DNA from 3 places in the Verrucosispora sp. WMMD1129 genome. Region 1 is predicted to be linked to each of the others. Evidence: predicted binding sites of a transcription regulator. Region 1 holds the regulator's gene; each other region holds the start of a gene.
What was found. The regulator HrcA, encoded in region 1, represses chaperone genes, less so after heat shock. The targets are predictions, from matches to a motif close to GGTTNGCACNCTCNNNNNGAGNGTGCNAACC.
Positions count from the first base shown of each region.

Region 2: groL (chaperonin GroEL) is a predicted target of HrcA. The motif match lies at 1,897-1,927, and genes of this name have one in related genera.
Region 3: groES (co-chaperone GroES) is a predicted target of HrcA. The motif match lies at 4,252-4,282, and genes of this name have one in related genera.

Region 1 covers NZ_CP120741.1:4,830,955-4,838,244, reverse strand. The annotation lists gene O7624_RS22550 (serine hydrolase domain-containing protein) at 1-458, opposite strand, end outside; gene O7624_RS22545 (histidine triad nucleotide-binding protein) at 455-814, opposite strand; gene O7624_RS22540 (16S rRNA (uracil(1498)-N(3))-methyltransferase) at 860-1,594, opposite strand; gene dnaJ (molecular chaperone DnaJ) at 1,596-2,741, opposite strand; gene hrcA (heat-inducible transcriptional repressor HrcA) at 2,815-3,837, opposite strand; gene O7624_RS22525 (DUF4870 domain-containing protein) at 4,048-4,662, shown strand; gene hemW (radical SAM family heme chaperone HemW) at 4,690-5,913, opposite strand; gene O7624_RS22515 (enoyl-CoA hydratase-related protein) at 5,934-6,722, shown strand; gene O7624_RS22510 (hypothetical protein) at 6,841-7,290, shown strand, end outside.
Region 2 covers NZ_CP120741.1:3,954,979-3,962,268, forward strand. The annotation lists gene O7624_RS18355 (GNAT family N-acetyltransferase) at 1-252, opposite strand, end outside; gene O7624_RS18360 (cold-shock protein) at 464-667, shown strand; gene O7624_RS18365 (hypothetical protein) at 926-1,849, shown strand; gene groL (chaperonin GroEL) at 2,125-3,747, shown strand; gene O7624_RS18375 (hypothetical protein) at 3,851-4,093, opposite strand; gene O7624_RS18380 (S8 family serine peptidase) at 4,255-6,810, opposite strand; gene O7624_RS18385 (glycerol-3-phosphate dehydrogenase/oxidase) at 6,925-7,290, shown strand, end outside.
Region 3 covers NZ_CP120741.1:4,288,545-4,295,834, reverse strand. The annotation lists gene O7624_RS20065 (WhiB family transcriptional regulator) at 1-202, shown strand, start outside; gene O7624_RS20060 (molybdopterin-dependent oxidoreductase) at 318-1,931, opposite strand; gene groL (chaperonin GroEL) at 2,077-3,726, opposite strand; gene groES (co-chaperone GroES) at 3,803-4,117, opposite strand; gene O7624_RS20045 (helix-turn-helix transcriptional regulator) at 4,478-5,278, shown strand; gene O7624_RS20040 (DUF397 domain-containing protein) at 5,269-5,460, shown strand; gene O7624_RS20035 (class I SAM-dependent methyltransferase) at 5,738-6,955, shown strand.

The sequences.
Region 1 (7,290 bases):
TAGTGGTAGCGGCGGCCGGTCGGCAGCACCCGCTCGGCCCGGTCCAGCTCGGTGATCAGCTGGTCGGTGTCCGGTGCGCGCAGGGTGTCCCAGACGTCGCCGTACGGTTCGCGTTGCAGGCCGGCGGTGTGCGACAGCAGCCGGCGCACGGTCAGCTCACCGTGCGCCGGCAGGTCGAGGTGCCGCCGCAGCGGGTCGTCGAGGTCGAGCAGCCCGTCGTCGCGGCACTGCATGACCAGCACGGCGGTGAACGTCTTGGTCACCGAGCCGATCCGGAACCGGGTCTGCTCGTCCAGGGCCGTGTCGTTTCCGGTGCCGCCAGCGGTGCACGTCCACAGCGGCCGGTCGGCGCGGTGCACCGCCGCCGAGACCGCCGGCACCCGGGCCTGCGCCTGGACCTGGCGCACCAGCCGGTCCAGGCGACCGGCGGCGGAGGTGCGGCCGGCGGCGGAGGTCATCCGAGACTCCGGGCCAGCATCGGGCCGAGCGGGGCGCCGCCGAGCACGTGGGCGTGCACGTGGAAGACCTCCTGGCCGCCGTACGCCCCGGTGTTGAACATCAGCCGGAACCCGTCGCCGAGCAGGCCCTCGTCCTCGGCCACCGCGGCGGCGGTGGCCAGCATCTCGCCGGCCAGCGCCGGGTCACCCTGGCCGAGCGTGGCCACGTCGGCGTAGTGCTCCTTCGGTACGACCAGCACGTGTACCGGTGCCTTCGGGTCGATGTCGCGGAAGGCGAGCGTGGTGGGCGTCTCGCGGACCACGGTGGCCGGAATCTCTCCGGCGACGATGCGGCAGAACAGACAGTCGCTTCCCATCCGGGCAGTGTAAGGAAGGGTTCCGCGGCGACGTCCGCGCGACGCTCACCAGCGCAGCAGGCGGGTGGCGAGGACCGCCAGGGCGGCCACGCCCGCGGTGGAGGTGCGCAGCACCGAGCTGCCGAGCCGTACCGGTCGGGCGCCGGCTTCCTGGAAGGCCGACAGCTCGTCCGGGGTGATGCCGCCCTCCGGCCCCACCACCAACACGATTTCGCCGTGTTCGGGCAGCTCGACTGTGGTCAGCCGGTCGGTCGCCTCCTCGTGCAGCACGTACCCGGCCGCCGCCCCGGCGATCCGGCGCGTCACCGATGCGGTGCTCTCGTCCGGCGCTCCCGCCACCACCGGCAGCCACGCCCGCCGGGCCTGCTTCGTCGCTTCCCGGGCGGTAGCGACCCACCGGCTGCGGGCCCGTACGCCCCGGTCGCCGCGCCACTGCACCACCGAGCGCCCCGCCGCCCAGGGGACCAGCTCGTCCACGCCCGCCTCGGTCATCGCCTGCACGGCCAGCTCGCCCCGGTCGCCCTTGGCGATGCCCTGGACCACCACCAGCCGCGGGTTCGCCGCGTCGACGTACCCCCGGTCGGTCACGTCGAGATCGAGGGTGCCCCGGCCGACGGCGGTGACCATGGCGGTGGCCGTGCCGCCCCGCCCGTCGGCGAGCAGCACCTGCTCGCCGACGCGCAGCCGTTGCACGGTGGCGGCGTGGTGGCCCTCGGGCCCGTCCAGCACCATCGAGGCGGCGGTCGGCAGCGACTCGACGAGGAACAGCGGGGCGGACACGTCAGGCGTGGCCGTTGAAGGCGTCGCGCATGCGGGAGAAGAAGCCACCCTGCTTGGTCAGCTCGGCGACCTCTTCGCCGCGGGTCTTGGCGAAGTCGCGCAGCATCCGTTCCTGGTCGGCGTCGAGCTTGGTCGGGGTGCGCACGTCGAGGTGGACGTAGAGGTCACCCCGGCCGGCGCCGCGCAGGTGCGGTACGCCTCGGGCCCGCAGCCGCAGGGTGCTGCCCGGCTGGGTACCCGGCTTGACGTCGACCGGTTCCTCGCTGTCGAGCGTCTTGATGGTCAGCCGGGTGCCGAGTGCGGCGGCGGTCATCGGCACGGTGACCCGGCAGTGCAGGTCGTCGCCCTTGCGGGAGAAGACGTCGTGTGGCCGTTCGTGGATCTCCACGTAGAGGTCCCCGGCGGTGCCGCCGCCCGGGCCGACCTCGCCCTGCTGGGCGAGGCGGATCCGCATGCCGTCCTCCACCCCGGCGGGGATCTTGACGGTCAGCGATCGGCGGGTGCGTACCCGGCCGTCGCCGGCGCAGGTCGGGCAGGGGCTCGGGATGGTGGTGCCGTAGCCCTGGCAGACCGTGCACGGGCGAGCGGAGACCACCTGCCCGAGGAAGGTGCGCTGCACCGACTGCACCTCGCCCCGGCCACCGCACGCCTCGCAGGTGGCCAGGTGGGTGCCGGCGGCGGTGCCGGCACCGGAGCAGGTGGTGCAGAGTACTGCGGTGTCGACGGTGATCGGCGCCTCGACGCCGAAGGCGGTCTCCTGGAGGTCCAGCTCCAGTCGCAGGATCGCGTCGGCGCCGGGGCGGGTACGCGGACGCGGGCCCCGCCCGGCGCCCGTGGCGCCCCCGAAGAACGCGTCCATGATGTCCTGGAAGCCGACGAAGGGGCCGGCCCCGCCGGGGCCACCCGGACCGCCGGGCCCGCCTCCACCGGGTGCCAGCGGGTCACCGCCCAGGTCGACGATCTGCCGTTTCCGATCGTCCGAGAGGACCTCGTACGCGGCGTTGATGTCCTTGAACTTCTCCTGTGCCTCCGGATCCGGATTCACGTCCGGATGGAATTGGCGCGCCAGCTTGCGGTAGGCGCGCTTGATCTCGTCATCGGAGGCACCCTTGCTCACGCCGAGAATGCCGTAGTAGTCCCTGGCCACTGCGTTCCGTGTCCTCGTGTTCGTCTCGAGTTACGCCGTTCGGCGGCGGCAGCCTGCCGTCGGCCCTGACTTGTCAGTTCTGGGCCAGCAGCTCGCCCACGTAGCGTGCCACGGCCCTCACCGTGGCGATGGTTCCGGGGTAGTCCATCCGGGTCGGTCCCAGCACGCCCATCCCCCCGACGATGGTCGCGCCCGGGCCGTACCCGGTGCTGACCACGGAGGCCGCCCGTAGGTTGTCGATCTCGTTCTCGTCGCCGATGCGCACCCGCAGGGTGCTCGGTTCCACCTCGCCGATGAGCTTGAGCAGCACGACCTCCTCCTCAAGAGCTTCGAGGATCGGACGCAACGAGCCCTGGAAGTCGAGCAGACCGCCCCGGGCGAGGTTGGCGGTGCCGGCCAGGGCGAGCCGCTCCTCGTGCCGTTCGACGAGCGTCTCCAACAGCACCGTGGACAGGGTGGTCATCGCCGGGCGCAGGTGCGGCACGGAGTCGTCGATGAGGGCCTGCACCAGCGGCGGGGTCTCCGACAGGCGGACACCTACGAGCTTCTCGTTGACCAGCCGGCGCAGGTCCAGTACGTCGTCGGCGAGGACCGGTGCGGGCAGCTCGACCAGCCGTTGCTCGACCCGACCGGTGTCGGCGATCATCACCAGCATCAGCCGGGTGGTGGAGATCGGCACCAGTTCCAGGTGACGCACCCGGGACCGGGCCAGGCTCGGGTACTGCACGACGGCGACCTGCCGGGTCAGCTGTGCCAGCAGCCGCACCGTGCGGTGCACCACATCGTCGAGATCGACGGCGCCGGCCAGGAAGCGCTCGATCGCTCGGCGCTCGGCCGGGCTTAGCGGCTTGACCCGGCTCAACCGATCCACGAAGAGTCGGTAGCCACGGTCGGTGGGCACCCGCCCCGCGCTGGTGTGCGGCTGACGGATGTAGCCCTCTTCCTCCAGCACGGCCATGTCGTTCCGGACGGTGGCCGGCGAGACACCAAGTTGGTGCCGCTCGACCAGCGACTTGCTGCCGACCGGCTCCTGGGTGGCGACGTAGTCCTCGACGATCGCCCGGAGCACGGCGAGCTTCCGGTCGTCCAGACCCATCCTTGCCACCTCCTGTCGCAGGTCAGCCCGCAGCGTCACGGCCACCAGAGGAACACTCTGGCACTCGACTGTAGCGAGTGCCAGTCTACGTCGGCGTCCCCCTCGACGCGATGATCAAGTCGGCCCGCTCGTCATCGAACCGATCGGCGGGTTGACACTCGCCGGTGTCGCTCTGGTGCGCCGTTGCCGCTGGCACCTACCGTGACCTCCATGACTGAACCACCTCGTCCCCCGGACTCCGGCGACGAACCCACGACACCACTGTCCGGTTCGCCAGGCCAGGGCGGCTATCCCCCGCCCGGCGGTTATCCCCCGCCCGGCGGCTATCCACCTCCCACCGGCGACCAACCGCCGCCGGCCGGCTACCCGCCGCCCGGGGGCTACCCGCCGCCCGGCGGTTACCCTCCCCCACCCGGAGCCCCCGGTGTCGGCTACCCGACCGGCGGTTACGGCGCTCCCGGCGGTGGCTACGCCAACAACGAGGACAAGACCTGGTCCCTGATCGCCCACTTCGGCGGCCCGCTCGGCGTGGTCGTCGGTGGCGGGCTCTTCGGCTGGGTGGCGCCGCTGATCGCGATGATGACCCGCGGGCAGCAGTCCCCGATCGCCCGGGCCCACTCGGTGGCCGCGTTGAACTTTCAGCTCACCTGGGCCATCGTCGGTGTGCTGAGCTGGGTGCTCACCATGATCACCTGTGGCATCCTGTTCTTCGCGCCGATCATCGCCGGGATCGTGCCGGTGATCTTCGGCATCATCGGCGGGGTCAAGGCCAACGACGGGGTGCTCTACCAGTACCCGATGAGCTACTCGTTCGTGAAGCGCTGACCGCGCGGGCCGGCCGGATGACGGGGGTCAGGGCAGCAGGTCGCGGACCACGGCGTCGGCGAGCAACCGGCCGCGCAGGGTGAGCACGGCGCGGCCGGCGGCGTGGGCGGGCTCGGCGAGCAGGCCCTCGGCCAACGCCCGCGCCGCACCCGCCCGCCCGGCGTCGGTCAGCACGTCCAGCGGCAGGCCGGAGGCCAGCCGCAACCGGAGCATGACGTCTTCCATGTGCGCCTCGTCGCCGGTGAGCACCTCCCGGGCCTGCCCGGGTGACGCCCCGGCGGCGAGGCGTTGCGCGTACGCGGCGGGATGCTTGACGTTCCACCAGCGCACCCCGCCGACGTGGCTGTGCGCCCCCGGCCCGAGGCCCCACCAGTTCCCGCCGGTCCAGTAGAGCAGGTTGTGCCGGCAGCGCGCGGCTGGCGTACGGGCCCAGTTGGAGACCTCGTACCAGGAGAAACCGGCCGCGCCGAGGGTGGACTCGGCGGCCAGGTAGCGGTCCGCGGCGACGTCCTCGTCCGGGTACGGCAGCTCGCCACGGCGCATCCGGGCGGCCAGCCGGGTGCCGTCCTCGACGATCAGGGCGTACGCGCTGACATGGTCCACGCCTGCGGCGACCACCTGGTCCAGCGAGGCGGCGAAGTCCTCGGCCCGCTCCCCCGGCGTTCCGTAGATCAGGTCGAGATTGACGTGGTCGAAGCCGGCGTCACGGGCCTCCAGCGCGGCGGCGGTGGCCCGGCCGGCGTGGTGCCGGCGGTCGAGCACGGCGAGCACCCCGGGCGCGGCCGACTGCATGCCCAGCGAGATCCGGGTGTACCCGGCCGCGCGCAACTCCTTCAGCGAGGCGGGCGTCACCGACTCGGGGTTGGCCTCGGTGGTCACCTCCGCGTCGGTGGCCAGCCCCCAGGTCCGGTCGATCGCGTCGAGGATGCGGGCCAGGTCGTCGGCGGGCAGCAGGGTGGGGGTGCCGCCACCGACGAAGACCGTCTCCACCCGGGCCGGTGGGGTGTCGTCCAGCACCCGGGCGGCGAGCGCCAGTTCCGCCAGCACTGCGTCGGCGTAGCCCTCCCGGCGCGCGCCGCCGCCCAACTCGTCGGCGGTGTACGTGTTGAAGTCGCAGTAGCCGCAGCGGCTCGCGCAGAAGGGCACATGCACGTAGACCCCGAAACCCCGGACGGCTACGGACGCACGGGCGGACGCGGGCAGCGACCCGTCGGCGGGGACGGGCTCGCCTGCTGGAAGGACGCCGGGCATGGCCACTAGTGTGCCCTGGCATGACCTCTCCCGACGTGTTCGTGCGGGTCGCCACGGCCCACGGGGTGACCACGCTCACCCTGGACAGTCCGCACAACCGCAACGCGCTCTCCACGCCGCTGATGACCGAACTGCTGGCCGGGCTGGCCGCCGCGGTCGCCGACGACGCGGTCCGGGTGATCGTGCTCGACCACACCGGGCCGGTCTTCTGCTCCGGCGCCGACCTGAAGGAGACCGCGGCGGCGTACGCCAGCGGCACGGTGCCCGCCGGGATGCTGGGTGACGTGCTCGCGGCGGTCTGGGAGTGCCCGAAGCCGGTGCTGGCGAGAGTCGCCGGCCCGGCCCGGGCCGGCGGACTGGGCCTGATCGCGGCAGCCGACCTGGCGGTCTGCGCGGCCGAGGCCACGTTCGCCTTCACCGAGGTGCGGATCGGGGTGATCCCCGCGGTGATCTCCGCGACGGTGCTGCCCCGCCTGACCACCCGGGCGGCAGCCGAGCTGTACCTGACCGGCGACACCTTCGACGGCCGGCGGGCCGCCGAGATCGGCCTGGTCACCGCCGCGGTGCCGGCCGCGGAGCTGGATGCCGCGGTGCGGCGGTACTGCGACTCGCTGGTACGCGGGGCCCCGTCGGCGTTGGCCGGCGCGAAGCGACTGCTGCGCCGACCGGCCGCCGTCGACCTGCGCGCCGACCTGACCGAGCTGGCCGAGGTGTCCACCGGGTACTTCCTGTCGGCGGACGGCGTCGAGGGGGTCACCGCGTTCCGGGAGAAGCGGCCGCCGCGCTGGGTGGCGGAACTCGGTGGGTGAGGTACGGCCGGGACGGGGAACCTCGCGTTGCGCGTAGGTGCCGCGGGAGGTGGGAACCGGTCGGACGACCCGAACATGTCGATGAGGGACGTACGCTTGGCGGACCTTGACACAGGAGGTGCGGGTGCGAACTCGGGCTGTCGCGACGGGCTTCGTGGTCCTCGTCCTGATCGTCGCGATCGGGACGATCGTGGCGTTGAGGCAGGCCGGTGAGGGGCTACGGCTGCCGCTGGCCGGCCGGGCCTGCACGGTCCAGGCCGACGGCGAGGTGACGCTCGACTCGCAGCAGATGGCGAACGCGGCGACCATCGCGGCGATCGGCGTGCAACGCGAGATGCCGGAGCGGGCGGTGGTGGTGGCGCTGGCCACCGCGTACCAGGAGTCCGGGTTGCGCAACCTGACCGGTGGTGACCGCGACTCCGTGGGGCTGTTCCAGCAGCGACCGAGCCAGGGTTGGGGCACACCGAAGCAGATCCGCGACCCCCGGTACGCGGCGGGGAAGTTCTACGCGGCGTTGAAGAAGGTGCGCGGCTGGGAGGACATGCGGGTCACCGACGCCGCGCAGAAG
Region 2 (7,290 bases), 880 kb from region 1:
GACGTGCCCGACGAGCCGGCCGCCCGGATCCGCCACGAACTGCGCCGTGTCGGGGCCGGCGGAGACCCGGGCGACCCGGGCGGCGTACTCGGCGTGTGGTCGGGCCGCGGCCTCGGCGATCGTCTCCAGGAAGGCCAGCGGCGCGTCCGCGAGCATCTCCAGGCGCAGCGCCCGCATGCGAGCTGTGTCGGCTGGCTCGACTCGGCGGATGACGGCCCGGCGCAGGGCCGTCCCGTCGGTGACGCTTGTCATGCCGGAATGCTTATCACAATGACGTACGACGATACGGACGACTGTAATACGCCCGATTTGTGGTCGTGCGCCGTCGTCACTCCTCGTGTAGCGTGCGATTTCGGTCACCCGTTTCAGTGGTCGTCGCCGACCGCCGAAACCGGTGGTTTCCGGGTGCCGGTTCGCTGGCGACCCGAGGTAGTGGAACGCCGTGCAGAGTGAGGAAAACACCGTGGCACAAGGCACCGTGAAGTGGTTCAACGCCGAGAAGGGCTACGGCTTCATCGCCGTCGACGGCGGGCAGGACGTCTTCGTTCACTTCTCCGCGATCGAGATGGACGGCTACAAGGCGCTGGACGACGGTCAGCGGGTGGAGTTCGAGATCGCCCAGGGCCAGAAGGGGCCACAGGCCGAGCGGGTGCGCGTCATCGCCTGAGCGCCGACCACCCACCCCCCACCGACCGATCGTCGTCGGGGTGGCGTGACCATCGCCGGAGGGGGCAGCGGTGCCGGCGCCCCACAAGGGAAGATCATGGGCCGAGCCAGCCGTCGCTGAGGAGGTCCCATGTCCGACCAGCCGCCCCCGACAGGTCCGCCCTCTCCGCCTCCGGGTGAGCCGCAGCCGCCCGCCGGATGGGTCGGTCAACCACCCCTCCCGGGCCAGCCCGCGTACGGTGCGCAGCCGGCTCATCCCATGCAGCCGTCCCACCCCGGCATGACGCCGTATCCCGGCCAGCCGTTCTACGGCTGGTACCCCCCGGGCGGCTACGGCCTCGACCCCTCCGACGCCCTGGTGACCCCGCCCGGGGCCGGGCTGGGCGGCTGGTTCGCCCGATGTGTGGGTGCCGCCCGCCGGGGGTGGCGACCCCTGCTGCCGATCCTCGTACTCACCCAGGCGCTGCCGGCCGCGGTGCTGTCGGTGCTCGTGTTGGCCGTGGACCCCTCGGCCCGCTGGGACGCCCAGCTCGCCAGCGACTCCGCCGCGCTGCCGGCGAACTTCTGGTCCGATCTCGCGACGCTCCTGGTCGTGGTGCTCGGTGGCAGCCTGCTGCTCGGTGTGGTGCAGGCCGTCGGCTGGGCCGCCGGCACCTGGGTGATCGCCCGGCAGGCGGTCGGCGAGTCGGCCGGCCTCGGTGCCGCCCTGCGCTACGGAGCGCGTCGGGCGCTCGGTCTGTGGGGCTGGACACTGCTCATCACCCTGATCATCACCTTCGGATTCTGTCTGTGCTTCCTGCCCGGCGTGTACGCGGCGTTCGCGCTGGCCCTGGCCGGCCCGGTCTACCTCTTCGAGCGGCACGATCCGCTCAGCAGGTCGCATCGAATGCTGCGTGACCGGCTGGGGCTGCTGCTCGGCCGGGTGGCGCTTGTGGGTGCCGCCGTGATCGGTTTCTCACTGGCCGCGAGCGTGCTGGAGTCGCTGGCGATCCTGCCGTTCGGCACCACTCCGTTGGACTCGCCGGGCACGGCGGTGGGCGCGGTGCTGACGATTGCGGTGGTCGCGGTGCTGACGCTGCCGGCGTACCTCGCGCAGCTGGTCGGGCTGGTCGTCACCTATGCCGAGCAGCGGGCACACGAGGGTCCGGTGAACGCCGCCCAACTGGCAGCCGAACTCGGCTGACCCGGGCCATCGTGCTTGCACTCGGCAGGGCAGAGTGCTAAACAAGTCATTGGCACTCGCATGGCGTGAGTGCCAGCTGGTCGGGACGGTGGGGCTGCGGTCGCGCTCGTGACATAACCACGGGTGGGGCACGTGGCCGGTCGTCGCGGGCTATCCGGCCCGGCCGAGGAGACGTCGCCGTCGCCAGGTGGCGACGTCCCAAGGTGCGTACACCAGACGGCCCATCCGGGGCACACACTCGGGTGGCCCGTGAGTGTCCAGGAGGACAACGCCGTATGGCCAAGATGATCGCGTTCGACGAAGAGGCGCGCCGCGGCCTCGAGCGGGGCATGAACCAGCTCGCCGACGCCGTGAAGGTGACACTCGGCCCCAAGGGCCGCAACGTCGTGCTCGAGAAGAAGTGGGGTGCCCCCACCATCACCAACGATGGTGTGAGCATCGCCAAGGAGATCGAGCTCGAGGACCCCTACGAGAAGATCGGCGCCGAGCTGGTCAAGGAGGTCGCCAAGAAGACCGACGACGTAGCCGGTGACGGCACGACGACGGCGACCGTCCTGGCCCAGGCACTCGTTCGCGAGGGCCTGCGCAACGTGGCCGCCGGTGCCAACCCGATGGCCCTGAAGCGGGGCATCGAGGCTGCGGTCGCCAACGTCTCGGAGGAGCTGCTGAAGCTCGCCAAGGACGTCGAGACCAAGGAGCAGATCGCCTCCACCGCCTCCATCTCCGCTGGTGACGCCAGCGTCGGCGAGATCATCGCCGAGGCGATGGACAAGGTCGGCAAGGAAGGCGTCATCACCGTCGAGGAGAGCAACACCTTCGGGCTGGAGCTGGAGCTCACCGAGGGTATGCGCTTCGACAAGGGCTACATCTCGGCCTACTTCATGACCGACCCGGAGCGTATGGAGGCCGTCTTCGACGACCCGTACATCCTGATCGCGAACAGCAAGATCTCGTCGGTCAAGGACCTGCTCCCGATCCTGGAGAAGGTCATGCAGGGCGGCAAGCCGCTGCTGATCATCGCCGAGGACCTGGAGGGCGAGGCCCTGGCCACGCTGGTGGTCAACAAGGTCCGTGGCACCTTCAAGTCGGTCGCCGTCAAGGCGCCGGGCTTCGGTGACCGCCGCAAGGCCATGCTGACCGACATCGCCATCCTCACCGGTGGCCAGGTCATCAGCGAGGAGGTCGGCCTCAAGCTGGACGCCGCCAGCCTCGACATGCTGGGCCGGGCCCGCAAGGTCGTGGTGACCAAGGACGAGACCACCATCGTCGACGGTGCCGGCGACGCCGAGCAGATCCAGGGTCGGGTCAACCAGATCCGGGCCGAGATCGACAAGAGCGACTCCGACTACGACCGGGAGAAGCTGCAGGAGCGGCTGGCCAAGCTGGCCGGCGGCGTTGCGGTGATCAAGGTCGGCGCGGCCACCGAGGTCGAGCTCAAGGAGCGCAAGCACCGCATCGAGGACGCGGTCCGCAACGCCAAGGCCGCCGTCGAGGAGGGCATCGTCCCGGGTGGTGGTGTCGCGCTGGTCCAGGCCGGCAAGACCGCCTTCGACAAGCTCGACCTGGCCGGCGACGAGGCGACCGGCGCGCAGATCGTGAAGATCGCGCTGGACGCCCCGCTGCGGCAGATCGCCGTGAACGCCGGCCTTGAGGGCGGCGTCGTGGTGGAGCGGGTCCGCAACCTCGACTCGGGTCACGGCCTCAACGCCGCGACCGGCGAGTACGTCGACCTGCTGGCCGCGGGCATCATCGACCCGGCCAAGGTGACCCGTTCCGCGCTGCAGAACGCCTCGTCGATCGCCGCGCTGTTCCTCACCACCGAGGCCGTCGTGGCGGACAAGCCGGAGAAGACCCCGGCCGCACCGGCTGGCCCGGGCGGCGGGGACATGGACTTCTGAGTCCAGCTCCAACGCCGGAAGGGGCGGGCCGCGTCAGCGGTCCGCCCCTTCCGCTTTGTCGGCGGTGGCCGGCCGACCCTGCGTCGGCGGTGGCGGCTGGTCGCTACGTCGGCAGTGGCCGCTGGTTCCGTCGCTTCCGCGCCCGGTCGTACGGTGGTCGGTGCTGAACCGGCTCGTCCACCAGGATGAGCGGCTCCTCGGGTGGCTCGTCCACACCGGTCATCTCGGCCAACTGCTCGGCGTCGCCGTAGTCGAGCCGGTCGATCGGCAGTTGGCCGGGGACTCCGTGGACCGCAGCCCCGGTGGTTGGTGGGGCTTGCCGGGCCTGATCGTCGTCCGTGCTCATCGCTGCCTCCTCTACCGAAACGGTAGGGGCGTGCCGAGCACCGGGATGGGCGATTGGCATTATCGGGATCTATTTGCTATTTGCGCTTTTGCGGTGGCCAAGGGCGCTACGTCCGGAAGAAGACACGTCCGGTCCGAACGCCGCTACCGCCCGAATGACGATCAGTCACGGGCCGCCGACACGGCCGCGTACGCGTCGACCAGACCGGCACCCACGATGTTCGCCGGGCCGCCACATTCGTCGGTCCGCGCCCGGGCCGGGTCGTTGGTCTCGATCGGGTCGGCCGTGTCGCGGAGGATCCGCCGCGTCCGGTCAAGGTCGCCGACGAGTTCCGGGTTGGCTGACCACATCAACGCGACCACACCAGCCACCTGTGGTGTGGCCATCGAGGTGCCGTCGAGCACGGCGTACCCGCCGCCGGGCATCGCGGAGAGGACCTCCGCCCCCGGTGCCATCAGATCCGGTTTCGTCACTCCGGCGATCGTCGGGCCACGTGAGGAGAAGGCGGTGACCCGCCGCCGGTCGTCCACCGCGCCAACGGTCAGCACGTCCGCGTACGGTGCGGGCGGGTCCTGCACGGAGCCGCAGAACGGGCCGGTGTTGCCGGCCGCCGCGACGACGAGAATCCCGGCGGCCTCCAGCGCTGCGGTGGCCGGCCGCAGCGCCGAGGGATCGCAGCCTTCGATCGGTGGGCAGCCCCACGAGTTGGTCAGGATCTCCGGCGCCCGGGCGGGCCGCCCCTGTCGGAACGGGTCGCCGCCGAGCGGGAAAGGCGCCAGCATGAACTGGAGGCAGTCGAGGTAGGCGGCCGGGTTCCCCAGATTGCGGTCGAGGTTGACGCAGCCGACCCACCGCGCGCCGGGGGCCACACCGATGCCGTCCCGCCCGACGGCGCTGCCCATCGTGTGGGTGCCGTGTCCGCTGCGGTCGGTCGGTGCCCCACTGCCGTTCCACGGGTCGAACCACGAGTCGTCGCCGCCCCGGAAACCCTGGGCCAGGGTCGGATGCCGCCCGTCCACTCCCGAGTCGGAACTGCCCACGGTCACGCCGTCGCCGGTCACGCCGAGTTCGGACCAGACCCGATCCGCGCCGATCATGGTGATGTTCCACGGTGGGCCGGACGGGGGCGGGGCGCTGCCGGTGGCGCTGTCGGCGGGCGCCGGCAACGGACGCAGTTGCTGGCTGACCAGTACCCGGGCCACCTCGGATCGGCTGGACAGCCAGGCCCGTACCGCCGGCCCACCAGCCACCTCGATCGCGTTGACGAGATAGTAGGGGGTGTGTGGCAGTCGAGCCCGCCGCAGATCGCGCCGCAGGTCGGCCTGGGTCCGGTCGGCGGTGTCGACCAACCGCCGGTAGACCTCCTCGGCGCGTGCGTCCCGGCCCGCCCGCCCTGGCTCGCCGCGCACACCGCTCAGGTCCGCCTGTTCGCGGAGCAGTACGAAGAGTCGCTCCCCGTGCAGCCCGGGCTGTCCGGCGGTCGCGCCGACCAGACCGACCGTGACCAGTAGCGTCAGGGCGCTCGCTGCGGCCAGCACCCGGCTCGGCGTGCGGGCCGATCGGCGGGCCAGCAGCAGGCCGTACCCGACCGCCAGCACCAGTCCGACGGCGAGGCCGACACCGGTCGCGGCCGCGACCCAGAACGGCACGTCGCGGTTGCCGACCAGCAGCAGGCTGACCTCCTCCGGGTCGGTGAAGGCAAGCGGGCCGAACACACCGAGCCCGACCAGCCAGGTGGTCGGCGTCCGACCGCCATCCCCGGCCGAATGGTGGGCCACGACGCCCCCGGCGATCGGTTGATCCGGCAGAACGCGGCGGGTGCCCGGGTGGGCGACACCACGTCCGGTGGCCGGCTGGCGGCTCATGGCCCGCAACGCGGCCAACGCGAAACCGGCCGGCGGCAGCGTCACCAGCAGGGGCAACTGCGCGCCGGAATGGCCGGTGCCGGCACCGATCAGCAGCAGCAAAACCCCGGCGACGAGCCCGCCCAGCAGCACCAGCCGGGCCGGTCGAGGTGGTTCGTCGGCCCCGAAGTGGCCCCAGAACCGAACGTCGAGCAGCGTCGCCGCCAGCACGCCGACGGCCACCGCAGCCAGCCCGGCGAGCACGGTCTCCAACAGCCCGCCGAGTGCGCCCCACCAGACCCAGGGCAGTAGCAGGGCGAGCCCGGCGGCCACCGCCAGCAGGGCCGCCACCGACGGCCGTCCGTCCAGTCGCGCCTGACGCCCGGTCGGGGCACCCACACGGACGTCCGATGCGGGCGGATGCGCCTGCCGCCCGGTCTCGGCTTGCCGGCCGGGGCCGAGGACGTGGGAGGGCAGCCGGGTCGTCACCACCGCCAGCAGCGCGGCCACGAGGGCCAGCGCGCCGAGGTACGCCTCGTGGTGCACCGGGGGGATCGTCCGCAGCAGCCCGAGCAGACCGAGTACGAGCGCACCGGCGAACCAGAGCCGGCCGGTGACGCGGACCGCCGCCGAGCGGGGAACGAGGGCCAACGGCAGCGTCGCGGCGGCGATCAGCAGCACGGTTAGCAGGCAGGCCACCGGCCAGAGCGGCACCAGCCGGTCCAACCCGCCGATCAGCACCACCTGGTCCACGGCCCAGCCGCCGGTCTGCGCCAGGACCGTGACCGCGACCGTCCAGCAGCCGGCGAGTACCGCCGCGACGATCGCCCAGGGGCTGGCGGTCGAGCCGGGTGTGGTGGGTTCCGCCCGCATCCGCACACAGTACGACGCAGCCGCCGCGCCGTCGGACGGATCTGGCGGGCAACGGATCCGAGGCCCCCGGGCCGGCACGTGTCGGGGGAGGACCGGGCCGGTTAACGTGGACGGGTGCGTGATCCGAACGTTCTGCGGTCCGTTGCCGGGCAGCTGTCGCCCGCCCGCCGCGCCGCCGACCTGCGTCGGCTGCGGGCCGAGCGGTTCGACGTGCTGGTGATCGGGGGTGGGGTGACCGGTGCCGGCGCGGCCGTCGACGCCGCGTCCCGGGGCCTCAAGGTGGCCCTGGTGGAGGCCCGCGACTTCGCCGCCGGCACCTCCAGCCGGTCCAGCAAGTTGATCCACGGTGGCCTGCGCTACCTGGAGCAGTTGGAGTTCGGCCTGGTGCACGAGGCGCTGACCGAGCGCGGGCTGCTGGCCACCCGGCTGGCGCCGCACCTGGTGCGGCCGGTGCCGTTCCTGGTGCCGCTCCCGGCTGGG
Region 3 (7,290 bases), 540 kb from region 1:
GTGCGCCGCGCACGCCCTGGCGGTACGCGAGCCGTACGGCGTCTGGGGCGGCTTCAGCGAGTCCGAGCGGCTGCGACTGCTCGCGGTCGGCTGGGAGGATCTCGCCGACCGCCGCCAGACCCGCGTCGACATCAACCGCCTGGAGGCCCGGCTGGGCAGCTCGCACCGGTCGACGGTGCCCATCCAGCGCAACGTCGCCTGACCAGACCGCACCACCGACGCCGCGTCCCGACCAGAGGGACGCGGCGTCGCGCTGTCCGCACACTCCCGCCACTCCCGCCACTCCCGGCCGGTACCGGAGCGCCGGTACCTCGGGGTCAGGTGACGGTGAGGGTGACGGAATGCCAGCCGGTCGCGCCGTCGGGGGCGACGTCCTGCCGTTGGGCGGTCTGCGTCTCGCCGGTGCTGTCCGTCGCCCGCACCTGGAGGGTGTGCTCGCCCGGGGTCGCCGGCCACTGCCACGACCACTGCACCCAGGTGTCCACCGAGACGGTCGGCGCCAGTTGGGCCTCCTGCCAGGGCCCTTCGTCGACGCGTACCTCGACGCGCTCGATGCCCCGGTGCTGTGCCCAGGCGACGCCGGCGACAGTCACCGGGCCGGCGGCCGGGCGGTTGCGCGGGCGGGGTGTGTCGATCCGCGACTGCGTCTTGATCGGCCCCTGCGCCGACCACCCCCGGGGCACCCAGTACGCGTCGAAGTCCGCGAAACTGGTCAGCTCCAGCTCGGTGATCCACTTGCAGGCCGACACGTAGCCGTACAGGCCCGGCACCACCATCCGGACCGGGAAGCCGTGCTGCACCGGCAGCGGCTCGCCGTTCATGCCGACCGCGAGCAGGGCGTCCCGCCCGTCGCGCAACGCGGCCGTCGGGGTGCCACAGGTCCAACCGTCCACCGAACGCCCGACCACCTGGTCGGCGCCGTCCAGCGGCCCCACCTCGTCGAGCAGTTCCCGGATCGGCACGCCGAGCCAGCGCGCGTTGCCGATCAGGTCGCCGCCGACCTCGTTCGAGACGCAGGCCAGCGTGACGTACCGCTCCACCATGGGCCGGGCGAGCAGATCGGCGTAGCTCAGCGTGACCGGGTTGCGGACCCGGCCGTGAATGCGCAACTGCCAGGTCGCGGGATCGACCTGCGGCACCACGAGCGCGGTGTCGATCCGGTAGAAGCTACGGTTCGACGTGACGTAACTGGCCAGCCCGGGCTGGGCCAGGTCAGCGCCGGCCGGCACCGGCGGTGCGGCGGAAACCGGGGCCGGCAGCGTGATCGCCTCGCGGGCGGCCGACACGCCCTGACGGCCGGCCAGCCACCGGCCCGCCACTCCCCCGACGGCAGCCACCCCGAGCACGGTCCCGACGCCGGTGAGGAACCGCCGCCGCGAGTCCGGGTCGACCCGCCGCCCCGGACCTGCGGGGTCCGATGGGCCGCCGGAGGCCGGCGGGCTTCCCGGGACCGACGGACTGCCGGACGGCGTCGGTGGGGCCCACGGCCAGGGGTCGAGTTCCAGCGGGCCGGCGACGAACGCCCAGAGCGCCACCCCGCCGACCACCGCTCCGAGCAGCGACGGCAGCACGTCGGCGGCGTCCGCGCCGGCCCGGGTCAGGGCCGCCGCCGCGCCGATCCCACCGAAGACGACGATGCCGGCCAGGCCCACCGTCAGCCGCCGGGCGGCCAGCATGCCGATCAGGGCGGCGAAGCCGCCGAGCAGCAGCGCCGTGCCGACCAGCAGGGCGATCTTGTCGTACGTGCCGAAGACCTCGATGCCGAACCGCTTGACCGGCTCGGGGGCGGTGTCCACGACGAGACCGCCGACCGCGACGAGCGGCGACGATCGGGGGCCGGTCAGGGCGGCAACCACTTCGGCGGTGCCGATGGCCGCCGCAGCGGCGGCGATGCCGGCCAGGGCCGCGAACCGGGGTGTCGTGCTGCTCACCCGCCCAGTGTTTCCCACCGCCCGACGGTCCGGTAGTCGACGACGGCGTTCCGTAACCTCTCGTCACCGGTAGGCCGGTCCCGCTCATGCGCGTGGGGCGCACCGTCTCGTCGACGGTGCGCCCCACGTTCGGCGTACGGCAGGCTCAGAAGCCCGGGCCGTGCTGGTGGCTGTGACCGTGGCCGTGCGAGTGGCCGTGGCCACCCGCGGCGGGCTCCGGCTCAGCCGGCTTCTCCACCACGAGGCTCTCGGTGGTGAGCAGCAGACCGGCGATCGACGCGGCGTTGGTGACCGCGTTGCGGGTCACCTTGACCGGGTCGATGATGCCGGCCTTGGTCAGGTCGACGTACTCGCCGACGGCGGCGTCGAGGCCGTGGCCCCAGTCGCTGCCGGAGACCTTCTGCACGACGACGTAGCCGTCGTGGCCGGCGTTCTGGGCGATCCAGCGCAGCGGCTCGACAAGCGCCTTACGCACGATCGACACGCCGACCTTCTCGTCGCCGGTGAAGCCGAGGTCGTCGTCGAGCACCGACAGGATCTGCGCCAGGGCGGCACCGCCGCCGGGCACCGTACCCTCCTCGACCGCGGCCTTGGTCGCGGCGATGGCGTCCTCGATGCGGTGCTTGCGCTCCTTCATCTCGACCTCGGTGGCCGCGCCGACCTTGACCACCGCGACACCGCCGGAGAGCTTGGCCAGCCGCTCGGCGAGCTTCTCCCGGTCCCACTCGGAGTCCGAGGCCTCGATCTCCTTGCGGATCTGCGCGACCCGGTCGGTCACCTCGCTGGCCTGGCCGCCACCCTCGACGATCGTGGTGTTCTCCTTGTCGACCACGATGCGCCGGGCGCTGCCCAGCACCTCCAGGCCGACCTGGTCGAGCTTGTAGCCCAGTTCCGGAGCGACCAGCTCGGCGCCGGTGAGGATCGCCATGTCCTGGAGCATCGCCTTGCGGCGGTCGCCGAAACCGGGCGCCTTGACCGCGCAGACCTTGATGGTCTTGCGGATGGCGTTGACCACCAGGGTGGACAGCGCCTGACCCTCGACGTCCTCGGCGATGATGAGCAGCGGCTTGTTGTTCTGGAGAACCTTCTCCAGCAGCGGCAGCAGCTCCTCGATCGCGGAGATCTTCTGCGTGGTGATCAGGATGTACGCGTCCTCCAGGACGGACTCCTGCGACTCCGCGTCGGTGACGAAGTTCGGCGAGATGAAGCCCTTGTCGAACTGGAGGCCCTCGGTGACGTCCAGCTCGGTGTGCAGGGCGGAGCCTTCCTCGACGGTGATCACACCGTCGCGGCCGACCTTCTCCATCGCCTCGGCGATCAGCTCGCCGATGGTGGCGTCCTGCGCCGAGATCGTCGCGACGTGCGCGACCGACTTCTTGTCGGAGACCTCGACGGCCTTGCCGAGCAGCGCCTCGGAGACCTTGGTGGCGGCGGCGTCGATGCCCCGCTTGAGGCCGGCCGGGTTGGCGCCCGCGGTGACGTTGCGCAGGCCCTCGCGGACCATGGCCTGGGCGAGCACGGTCGCGGTGGTGGTCCCGTCGCCGGCGACGTCGTTGGTCTTGGTCGCCACCTCCTTGACCAGCTGCGCGCCGAGGTTCTCGTACGGGTTGGTGAGCTCGATCTCCTTGGCGATGGTCACGCCATCGTTGGTGATCGTCGGCGCACCGAATTTCTTGTCGAGGACGACGTTGCGCCCGCGCGGCCCGAGGGTGACCTTGACCGCGTCAGCGAGCGCGTTGACACCGTGCTCCAGCAGGTGCCGGGCGTCGTCCGAGAAGCTCAGGATCTTCGCCATGAATGTCCCTTCGAAGCGACGTCGCCCCGGCCCGGCGAGCCGGACCGGGGCAACGACACTGATCGGTCTGTCTTACTTACTTCTCGATGACCGCGAGGACGTCGCGGGCGGAGAGCACCAGGTACTCCTCGCCGGCGTACTTGACCTCGGTGCCGCCGTACTTCGAGTAGAGAACGGTGTCGCCGACGGAGACGTCGATCGGCACGCGGTTGCCCTTGTCGTCGATCCGGCCCGGGCCGACAGCGAGGACGGTGCCCTCCTGCGGCTTCTCCTTGGCGGTGTCGGGGATCACGATGCCCGAGGCGGTGGTGGTCTCGGCCTCGTTCGCCTGGACCACGATGCGGTCCTCGAGCGGCTTGATCGCAACCTTGGTCGCGGTAGTCACGGGCATACCCTCCTGGGGTACTTGGTTTCGTTGCCGATCGGCATGCCGACCGGCGTCAATCTGCCACATGCCACCGGGCGGGGCCGTCGTCGCGGGTGCCGGTCCGCCTGGCGTTCAACCCCCGGACACCAGGGCCCGAAGGTTGGCACCCTCAGGGTGAGAGTGCTAATCGCAGGTTATTCCTCGGCTAGCACTCCGTCAAGGAGAGTGCCAATCCACCACCCTCGTGTCGCCGCCCCTCCGCCACTTTTTACCCACTCTTCCGGCGTCGTTCGCCAGCGTTTACCGCAACACGCCGACAGTCTCTTCCTCGCCCGGCGACCGCCCCTTACTCTCCGGCGCGACCACGTCACGGAGGGCAGGCACATGGCGGACGTACCAACCCTGGGGTTCCTGCGCGACCAGTTGCGCCGGGCGCGCAAGGTGCGCGGGCTCAGCCAGGAGGAGCTGAGCAAGATGATCAACTACTCCACGTCGGCAGTGAGCGCGATGGAGATCGGCCCGAACCAGCTCAGCGCCGACTACCTGGCCCGGTTCGACAAGGTGCTGGAGACCGGTGGCCTCTTCGTCGGGATGCTGGAGCTGATCCGGCTGCACGCCGAGCCGGACTGGTTCCGGCCGTGGGGCGAGATCGAGCGGGAGGCGGTCGCGCTGCGCTGGTACGACCCGGCGGTGGTGCCGGGCCTGCTCCAGACCGAGGCGTACGCACGGGCGATGCTCCGGGCCGGTCCACCGCTGACCGACGAGCAGATCGAGAAGCGGGTGCTGGCCCGGATGACCCGGCAGGAGGTGCTCGCCCGCGAGGAGCCACCGCAGCTCGTCGCGGTGCTCGACGAGCAGGTGCTGCGCCGGCAGGTCGGCGAGCGCGCGACCATGCGCGAGCAGTTGGAACACCTGCTGGCCGTCAGTGACCGCCCGCATGTCCAGGTGCGGATCATCCCGGCCGAGACCCCGTGGTACGTCGGACTCAACGGCCCCTTCGTGCTGGCCCGGCTGGCCGACGGCACCGAGGTGGCGCACCTGGACAACCAGCTCCGGGGGCACACAGTGGACGGCCCGAACGACCTTGCCGCCCTGGGGCGGCGTTGGGAGACTGTGGCCGGTGAGGCGCTGCCACACCGGCAGTCCGCCCGCCTGATCGAGGAAGTGGCGAAGTCATGGACCTGACCCGTGCCGCCTGGCGCAAGTCCTCCCGCAGCAACAGCAACGGCGGCGCCTGCGTCGAGGTCGCCGACAACCTGCCCGGCGTGGTCGCCGTACGCGACAGCAAAGACCCGGCCGGCCCGGCGCTCGCCTTCACCCCCGCTGCCTGGCGCGCCTTCATCGCCCCCCACGCCCCCACCCGCTGACCAACCCCGACCCGGCGCTCCCCCTTTTGCGCCGACCCGGTCCGCCCCACCCCGGCTGGGCTCGCCATGCGGTCGCGCGCCCTCCCGCGCGCTGGGGACGCGCGAGTTGCGGCATGACGCGCCCTCCCGCCGAGCTGACAGCCCAGGATGCCGCAACCCGCGCCCTCCAGCCCACCGGAGGGCCCGATATGCCGCAAGTCGCGGCCGGCATTCCGGCGCGAGAGGCCGGCCTGGGCCTCGGGCAGGGCAGGCGGGGGCGGGGCGGAAGAATAGGCGGGTGGATCTGGAGCAGTTCGCCGCGTTGCGTACGCCCGAGGGGTCGGCCGCGCTCGACGCGGCGGCCGGGGTGGCCGGGGTGGCCGGCGGTGATCCGCTGGCCGCGGCGGTGGCGCTGCGCTCGGCCGGGGTGCCCGGCGGGCTCGCGGCGGCGGCGCTGACCCAGGCCGAGCTGCGCCGCCGGGCGGTCGGCAAGTTCGGGCCGGCGGCGGCCGGCATGTTCTTCACCCGGTCGGGGCTGGAACAGGCCACCCGCCGGGTCGTCGCCGACCGGCGGGCGCGGCGGCTGCGGGCCGCCGGGGTGCGCACGCTTGCCGACCTGGGCTGCGGACTGGGCGCCGACGCGCTCGCCGCCGCCCGCACCGGCATCCGGGTGTACGCGGTGGAAGCCGACCCGCTCACCGCTGCGCTGGCCGAGGCGAACGTCCAGGCCGCCGGGCTGGCCGACCTGGTCACCGTCGAGTGTGGCGACGCGACGGCGTTCGACGTGACAGGGGTAGAGGCGGTCTTCTGCGACCCGGCCCGACGCCGGGCCGGCACCGGCCGCCGGATCTTCGACCCGAACTCGTACTCACCGCCGTGGGACTTCGTGACCGGCCTGGCCGAACGGGTGCCGCGCACGGTGGTGAAGGTCGCGCCGGGGATCGACCATGCGCTGATCCCGCCCGGCGCGGAGGCGGAGTGGGTGAGCGTCGACGGCGACCTGGTCGAAGCGGCCCTCTGGTGCGGCGATTTGGCCGAGGTCTCCCGCCGCGCGACCGTGCTGACCGGCAAGTCGGTGCACCGGCTCGCGGGGTCGGGCACCCGCGAGGCGCCGGTCGGGGCGGTGCGGCGTTTCGTGTACGACCCCGATCCGGCGGTGGTGCGCGCACACCTGATCGCCGAGCTGGCTGCCGACCTGGACGCCACCCTCGCCGACCCGACCATCGCCTACCTCTACGCCGACACGGCCCGGCGCACGCCGTACGCCCGCTGCCTGGAGGTGACCGACGTGCTGCCGTTCTCCCTCAAGCGGCTGCGGGCGCTGCTGCGGGAACGGCGGGTCGGCCGGGTGGAGATCCTCAAGCGCGGCTCCGCGCTGGAGCCCGAACGGCTCCGGCGCGACCTGCGGCTGGCCGGCGACCAGCCGGCGAGCCTGGTGCTCACCCGGCTCACAGGCACCCCGACGGTCCTGATCTGTCAGGACCGAGTACCTAGTTTTTTACCACTGACGACGTAACATTCCTTGAAGAGCAACAGGTAATCGGGAGCATCCTCTCGGCGCCTCAATCCTACTTCGGCCCCCACTCGGGACTACCGGCTCGATGAACACTGCTCTGGCAATCCAACTTCTTGCCGAAGCTCCAAGGCGCGTACCTTGTGCCCGGATAGGTGTCCTTTACATTAAAGCTTCCACCACCGGGAGTTATCGGGGCACAATTGATCTTCACCCAAGTATTGGCAAGGTTCTTGGTCCCGCTGCAGTGGAACCAGAACCCATTACCATCCTTAGAGGTGTTGCACGACATGCCACTCGCAGCGAAGGCTGGCTGAGGAGCAGCAAGCACCGAGCCT